Regions from separate parts of the Cytobacillus sp. Bac17 genome, predicted to be linked through region 1. Evidence: a T-box and tRNA genes for the amino acid it is inferred to sense, from the RefSeq annotation. Region 1 holds a T-box; the other holds one or more tRNA genes.

Evidence for each region. The T-box of region 1 lies ahead of glyQ (glycine--tRNA ligase subunit alpha). A T-box ahead of a tRNA ligase gene usually reads a tRNA of that ligase, here a tRNA-Gly.
Region 2: it encodes a tRNA-Gly, which carries the amino acid that the T-box ahead of glyQ (glycine--tRNA ligase subunit alpha) is inferred to sense. The anticodon was not compared.

The regions. Positions count from the first base shown of each region.
Region 1 is NZ_JALJRC010000002.1:242,945-246,359, forward strand. Features, by position in the region: gene glyS (glycine--tRNA ligase subunit beta) at 1-652, opposite strand, end outside; gene glyQ (glycine--tRNA ligase subunit alpha) at 645-1,535, opposite strand; T-box leader at 1,642-1,827, opposite strand; gene recO (DNA repair protein RecO) at 1,913-2,665, opposite strand; gene NR125_RS05610 (YqzL family protein) at 2,696-2,839, opposite strand; gene era (GTPase Era) at 2,999-3,415, opposite strand, start outside.
Region 2 is NZ_JALJRC010000024.1:9,417-12,831, forward strand. Features, by position in the region: gene NR125_RS21900 (Gfo/Idh/MocA family protein) at 1-343, shown strand, start outside; gene NR125_RS21905 (sugar phosphate isomerase/epimerase family protein) at 362-1,330, shown strand; tRNA gene NR125_RS21910 (tRNA-Gly) at 1,678-1,751, shown strand; gene NR125_RS21915 (B3/B4 domain-containing protein) at 1,877-2,545, opposite strand; gene queG (tRNA epoxyqueuosine(34) reductase QueG) at 2,653-3,415, shown strand, end outside.

The sequences.
Region 1 (3,415 bases):
CCTGCGGATTAGTTATCACATATTGCGCCAGCAGGGACTTTTCATAATCAGAAGGATTGTTAATTTCAATCTCTTCGCCCAGAAAGCGGTGGCCCCTTGTAAGGTTAGAAGTATGAACGTTTGTAATTGCAAAAGGAATGACTTCATTTCCGAATAATGCCATAAGCCATTTGATCGGCCTGATAAAGCGCAGCTCCTGGTTTGCCCAGCGCATATTTTTCGGGAATGATAACGAGGTGACAATCTGCTGGAGTTCCGGCAGCAGTGCTGCTGTTTCCTTTCCTTTTATAAATTTGCTGACATGGGCATATTCAACCCCATTAATTTCTTTAAAGAATATATCTTCAACAGAAGCTCCCTGGCCCCGGCTGAATCCAACCGCAGCTTTTGACCATTCTCCATCCTCGGTTAAGGCAATTTTTTTTGCAGGTCCTTTCGCTTCCTCATTTATGTCCTCCTGGGCGGTATCTACTCCCGTTACAAGAACAGCCAAACGGCGTGGAGAAGAGAAAGCGCTGATCTCGTCAAAAGATATTTTCTTTTCCAAAAGCCATGAGTTCACTTTATCTGAAAGCTGATTCATTGAATTAGTGACAAATCTGGCAGGCATTTCTTCAAGTCCAATTTCCAGCAGAAGATCTTTCTTATTCATGAGATTCTTCCTCCTTATCCTTTAATATTGGGAAACCGAGTTTTTCTCTCTCTTCATAAAAAGTTTTGGCTACTTTTCTGGCCAGATTTCGGCATCGGGCGATATAGCCGGTTCTTTCTGTAACAGAGATCGCTCCCCTTGCATCAAGCAAATTAAAGGTATGAGAGCATTTTAATACATAGTCATATGCCGGGTGTACTAGGCCTTCATCCATTTGTCTATGTGCTTCTTTTTCATAAATATTGAACAAATTGAAGAGCATTTCCTGATCTGATGTTTCAAATGTGTATTTCGAATGCTCGAACTCAGGCTGCAGGAAGATATCTCTAACCGTAAACCCGTCAGTCCATTCAAGGTCAAAGACATTTTCCTTGTCCTGAATGTAGGATGCAAGCCTTTCAATTCCGTAGGTAATCTCAACTGACACAGGCTTACATTCCAATCCGCCTACCTGCTGGAAATATGTGAACTGCGTTATTTCCATACCATCAAGCCAAACTTCCCATCCTAAGCCTGCACAGCCCAGAGAAGGATTTTCCCAGTTATCTTCTACAAACCGGATATCATGTTCAAGCGGATCAATGCCCAATGCTTTTAATGAATCAAGATACAGCTCCTGAATATTATCCGGCGACGGCTTCATGATCACCTGAAATTGATGATGCTGATAAAGCCGGTTTGGATTCTCACCATAACGCCCATCGGCAGGACGGCGTGAAGGCTCCACATAAGCAACATTCCACGGCTCTGGTCCAATCGCTCTTAAAAAAGTATACGGGCTCATTGTTCCGGCCCCTTTTTCAGTATCATAAGCCTGCATCAAGATACAACCCTGTTCAGACCAATGTTTTTGAAGTGTTAATATCATGTTTTGAATATTCATAGGACACCTCTTTCTTATTGTATAAATTATAGCTTTATGAACTTAACAGCTGTCTACCCACCGCTTTTCTGTGAACATAAAAAACTCCCGTCTCTATGCCCAATGGCATAGGGACGAGAGTTTACCCGCGGTTCCACCCTATTTGCTGCGATTTTGACCACAGCCTCTTTAGTTGTCGATAGACAATATTGCTCTGGAGCGCCCTTCCTTAACCATCCATGCCCGGCTCCCACTATCCCGGGTTCGCTTTAATTAGAAAAGGTTAAGTACTCTTCTCCTTCACAGCAATTTTATTTTATTAATTTGAATCATAGCGGAATGGATTTAAATTGTCAATAATAACAAAAGCCAATGCGCTTCGCCTATAAAGAAACGCATTACATTAAATCATTAAACTTAGCCATTTGATTCAGAAACTTCTTTGTCTTCAAGTTTAAGCCTGAATACTCTTCATAATAGGCAGAAATAATCTTTTTCAATTCAGCTTTGGTTTCTGGTTTGACAGAGATATTGCCGAGCCGGGACAAGTCAAAAAAGTAAAACAGGCGAAGAAGCTTAATTGTCGCCTGGGACACTTTATAATGATAAGGATCCTTATCAAGGCAGCGGTGACAAATAAGCCCGTTTTCGCGGATAGAAAATGCAAAATGCCCGTCAGTGCTTCCGCAGACAGAACATTGATCAAGTACTGGATATAAACCCAGAGCATTCAGCATTTTCATTTCATAAATGTTTGTAAGAATTTCCGGGTCATATCCTTCGTTTATTAAATTTAGGGTTTGATACAGCAATTCGAACAAAAATGGGTTGGGCTTCTTATCCTCAATGCTTTTATCAGTCAAATCGACAATATAGCTTGCATATGCAGTCAGAAAAATATCTTCTTTAATGGACCGCATAGATGAAATCATGTCCCCCTGCTGCAGGGTACCCAAACCGCTTCCACGCTGAACTAAGAAATTCCCGTATGTAAAAAGCTGGGTGACAGCAGCAAGTCTGCTGTTCGGCTTTTTCGCTCCTCGTGCCATCACACCAACTTTTCCCCATTCACGGGTATATAAAGTAACAATCTTATTTGTTTCACTATAATTAGTTGTCCTGATGACGATGCCTTCACATTTATCAAGCAACCGTGACACCATCCCTGTCTTTCGACAAACCTATGAGATGGGAAAATCAGCTTCTGCTAGCTCTTCATCATTGCTGCCGGGTATATCCTGAGTTTCCTTTTCTAGCTCCTTGAAGAGAAGATATGTGTCAATATTTCCTGTCTGGGAAAACACTCTCCAGGTAAAATCCATCATCGAAAACCCCACCTTTCAGTTATTCAACTAGCAATTTCTTTATCCCAATACATTTATCTATATCATAGCCTGTCTTTGTAAAATCATGAGACGAAAATATTGTCAATCACCTGCATGCATATAAATCAGAAATGAATAATACTTTAATTAGGGCTGGGTTTAGTACTCATCTTCACGGAAGCCAAAGTCGCGGAGCTGTGACATTTTATTGCGCCAGTCTTTTTGGACTTTGACCCATAGCTCCAGGAAAACCTTTGATCCAAGAAGATTCTCAATATCAACTCTTGCTCTTTTTCCGATTTCCTTGAGCATTTTCCCTTGCTTTCCAATCACAATGCCTTTTTGGGAGTCACGCTCCACAATGATTGTAGCCATGACATGAATGACATCCTTATCTTCGCGGCGTTCCATTTTATCAATGGTTACAGCAAGCGAGTGCGGTATTTCTTCTCTTGTTAAATGCAGTGCTTTTTCCCTGATCAGTTCGGAAACGATAAATCTCTCTGGGTGGTCCGTTACTTGATCAGCTGGATAAAACTGCGGCCCTTCCGGAATATATTCTTTAATCTGTCCTAA
Region 2 (3,415 bases), on a different contig from region 1:
AGCTTATATAAAATTTGCCAATGGGGCATCCCTGCTTTTTGAAACCTCATGGTCGGCCAATATCGAACGGGATGATGAAAGCCTCAGCCTTTCAGGGCAGGGTGGAGGAATTGATTTATTCCCATTCAGTTTGAACCAATCCAAACATGGAATGCTCCTTAATACACGCTCAGAATGGCTGCCGGGGGAGAATGATTATGCTTTGGCGCAGGCACGGAACTTTATTGACAGCTGTTTGGGGAGGGAAGAATTCATAGTTAAAGCAGAAGAAGCACTGCAGACAACCAGAATTATTGATGCGATTTATAAAAGCAGTGAAATGGGCAGAAGAGAAATACTTTAGAAGCGAGGAGGGGATTTTATGAAGCTTGGCGTATTTACCGTTTTATTTGCTGAGAAGAATTTTGAAGAAATGCTTGATCATGTGGCAGCTGCAGGTCTTAAGGCTGTTGAAATCGGAACGGGGGCTTATCCCGGAAACGCTCACTGCAGCCTGAACGAGCTATTAGAAAGTAAAGAACTTCGGGCTGATTATCTGAAAAAGATTTTATCAAGAGGTCTTGAAATCAGCGCATTCAGCTGCCATGGCAATCCGATTTCCCCTGATAGAGCATTTGCAGAGGAATCGGACCGCGTGTTATATGACACGATTAGGTTAGCCAGCTTAATGAATGTTCCGGTTGTTAACTGTTTTTCAGGCACTGCAGGTGATGGGGAAGGGGCAGAGCATCCGAATTGGCCGGTTGCAACATGGCCGAATGAGTATGGAGAAGTGCTGAAATGGCAGTGGGAGGAGAAACTCATTCCTTACTGGAAGAAAGCCGGGCAATTTGCAAAAGACCATAATGTGAAAATTGGTCTTGAACTTCATGGCGGATTCCTTGTGCATACTCCTTATACACTTCTAAAATTAAGGGAAGAAACCTGTGATGCCATTGGTGCCAATCTGGACCCAAGCCATTTATGGTGGCAGGGAATCGACCCTGTGGCAGCAATAAAGATTTTGGGAAAAGAAAATGCCATTCATCATTTTCATGCAAAAGATACCTATATTGACAAGGAAAATGTTAATATGTACGGTTTAACAGATATGCAGCCGTATGGAAATGTCCAGACCAGAGCGTGGACATTCAGGTCAGTCGGGTGCGGACACGGCCTGCAGGAATGGTCGGATATGATGAGCGCTTTGCGAACATTTGGGTATGATTATGTTGTCAGCATTGAGCATGAAGATCCGCTTATGTCTATAGAAGAAGGATTTACAAGGGCAGTCAGGAACCTTAAATCGATCTTAATTGAAGAGCAGCCTTCAGAAATGTGGTGGGTGTAGCATTCTTAGCAGGGAAGGATTTTAAATCCTTTCCTGTATTTTCGACAAATTTCTCAATTGGGGTTGACCATTCTGGCTGAATTTAGTATTATTAAATAGTTGATTCGACACAATGTTTATTTTGCTGTTGATAAAAATCGACATGGGATTTAGGCATAATTTCATTACTGATTAAATATAAGTACACAAATGCGGGTGTAGTTTAGTGGTAAAACCTCAGCCACGAGCCAACACATCCATGAATCATCTCCGAGTTGCCTCGACGTACAGGCTTCCATGAAAAAGCTTTTAGAGGAAGAGGCATGCAAGTACGGGAAAAAAACAGTAGTCAGTAACTTCATATAAATGCGGGTGTAGTTTAGTGGTAAAACCTCAGCCTTCCAAGCTGATGATGAGGGTTCGATTCCCTTCACCCGCTCCATACATAGCCAACGCAGTGTTTCGTTCAAAAAGAACGAGGTATTGCGTTTTTTCATTTTCTTTGGCTATTGAGCAAAAAAATCGGGTGGCATCCGCGGATTCCACTCGATTTTTTAATAAACTTGTTTAACATCCAATTACCTTAAAGGTTCCTTCTCCACCATGCACTTGAGAGTACATGTTCATTAGGGACTCAACCATTTTTTCAGCCTTTTCCATTTCCAGAGAAGGGCGCAAATAAACGATTTGAACGGCATTTTTAGTCTGTTCCGTCACCGCTGTCCTTTCAGAGTCGACAAACGGACTGCCAAATGGCCCTGCCGCATCTTCACTAATAATTAAATTGGCAAGTGAGTTGGGTCTTCCGTTTAGACCGTTATATTCTTCGCCTTCTTTGCCTAACCTGATAGTCAGATTGCCTGAAAGCTTATCTGCGTCATACACGCCAATCGGTATTTGATATTCGAGGGAAAAGAAGTTGTTAATATCTATGGAGCTGTTGACCGGCTGCAGATAATTTTGTTTCTTAATTCTTCGGTACAGTGCTTCTGCAGAGTGGCGGTACCGATTTGGATCCTTGCCTGCTGTTTTGAAAATCTGTCTCCATTCTTTGATCCCTTCAAATTCTGTAACACTCTTGTCCTCTAAGTCAAAATAAATTGATTCCTGAAATAATTGGAGTCTGCCCTTTACCATTTGAGGAGATTGTCCGACTTCTATATTTTTATATGTAATGAATCCAATTTTAAATTGGGGAATTAACCTGCACAACTCGGGAGCAAACGTAATTTCCAAGCTTTCCACCTCCAAAATTACTTTAAAATAGTTTATCATAATAAGCGGTGATTCAATAAATTAAAGACTTTCATATAAATCAATTTTTCATGAAAGGAGGTTATACAATGGATTTTGCCCATTTCAAGCAGGAAGTGATTGAATACAGCAAAACAATTGGCATAGATAAAATCGGTTTTACAGCAGCCAGCACTTTTGATGAGATGAAAAATAGACTGATTCGCCAGCAGGAACTTCAATATCAATCTGGATTTGAAGAGCCTGATATTGAGAAGAGAGTGAATCCCGGCCTCCTATTGGACAAGCCCAAATCCATTATCTCAATAGCTGTTGCTTACCCTTCCAAAATGAAGGTCAGAGTGGTCAGCAAAAGAGGTGAGAGAAGAGGCATTTTCTGCCGCGCTTCATGGGGTAAAGACTATCATCATATCTTGAGGGAACGTCTACAGAAACTTGAGGGATTCATTCAGTCAAGAATACCTGAGGCGTTATGCAAATCCATGGTGGATACAGGTGAGCTTGTGGATCGGGCCGTAGCGCAGCGTGCCGGAATTGGCTGGAGCGGAAAAAACTGTTCCATCATTACACCGGAATTCGGATCGTATGTCTATCTAGGAGAAATGATTACGAATCTGCCATTTGAGCCGGATAAACCAATGGAAGACAGATGCGGCAGCTGCAATAAATGTGTAGACGTCTGTCCGACTGGTGCTTTAATTCAGGGAGGTCAGCTTGATGCACAGAAGTGCATCGCGTTTCTGACACAGACAAAAGGCTTTCTTGCTGAGCCGTATAGAGAAAAACTGGGTAACAGACTTTATGGGTGTGATACCTGTCAAACCGTATGCCCTGAAAATAAAGGCAAGGATT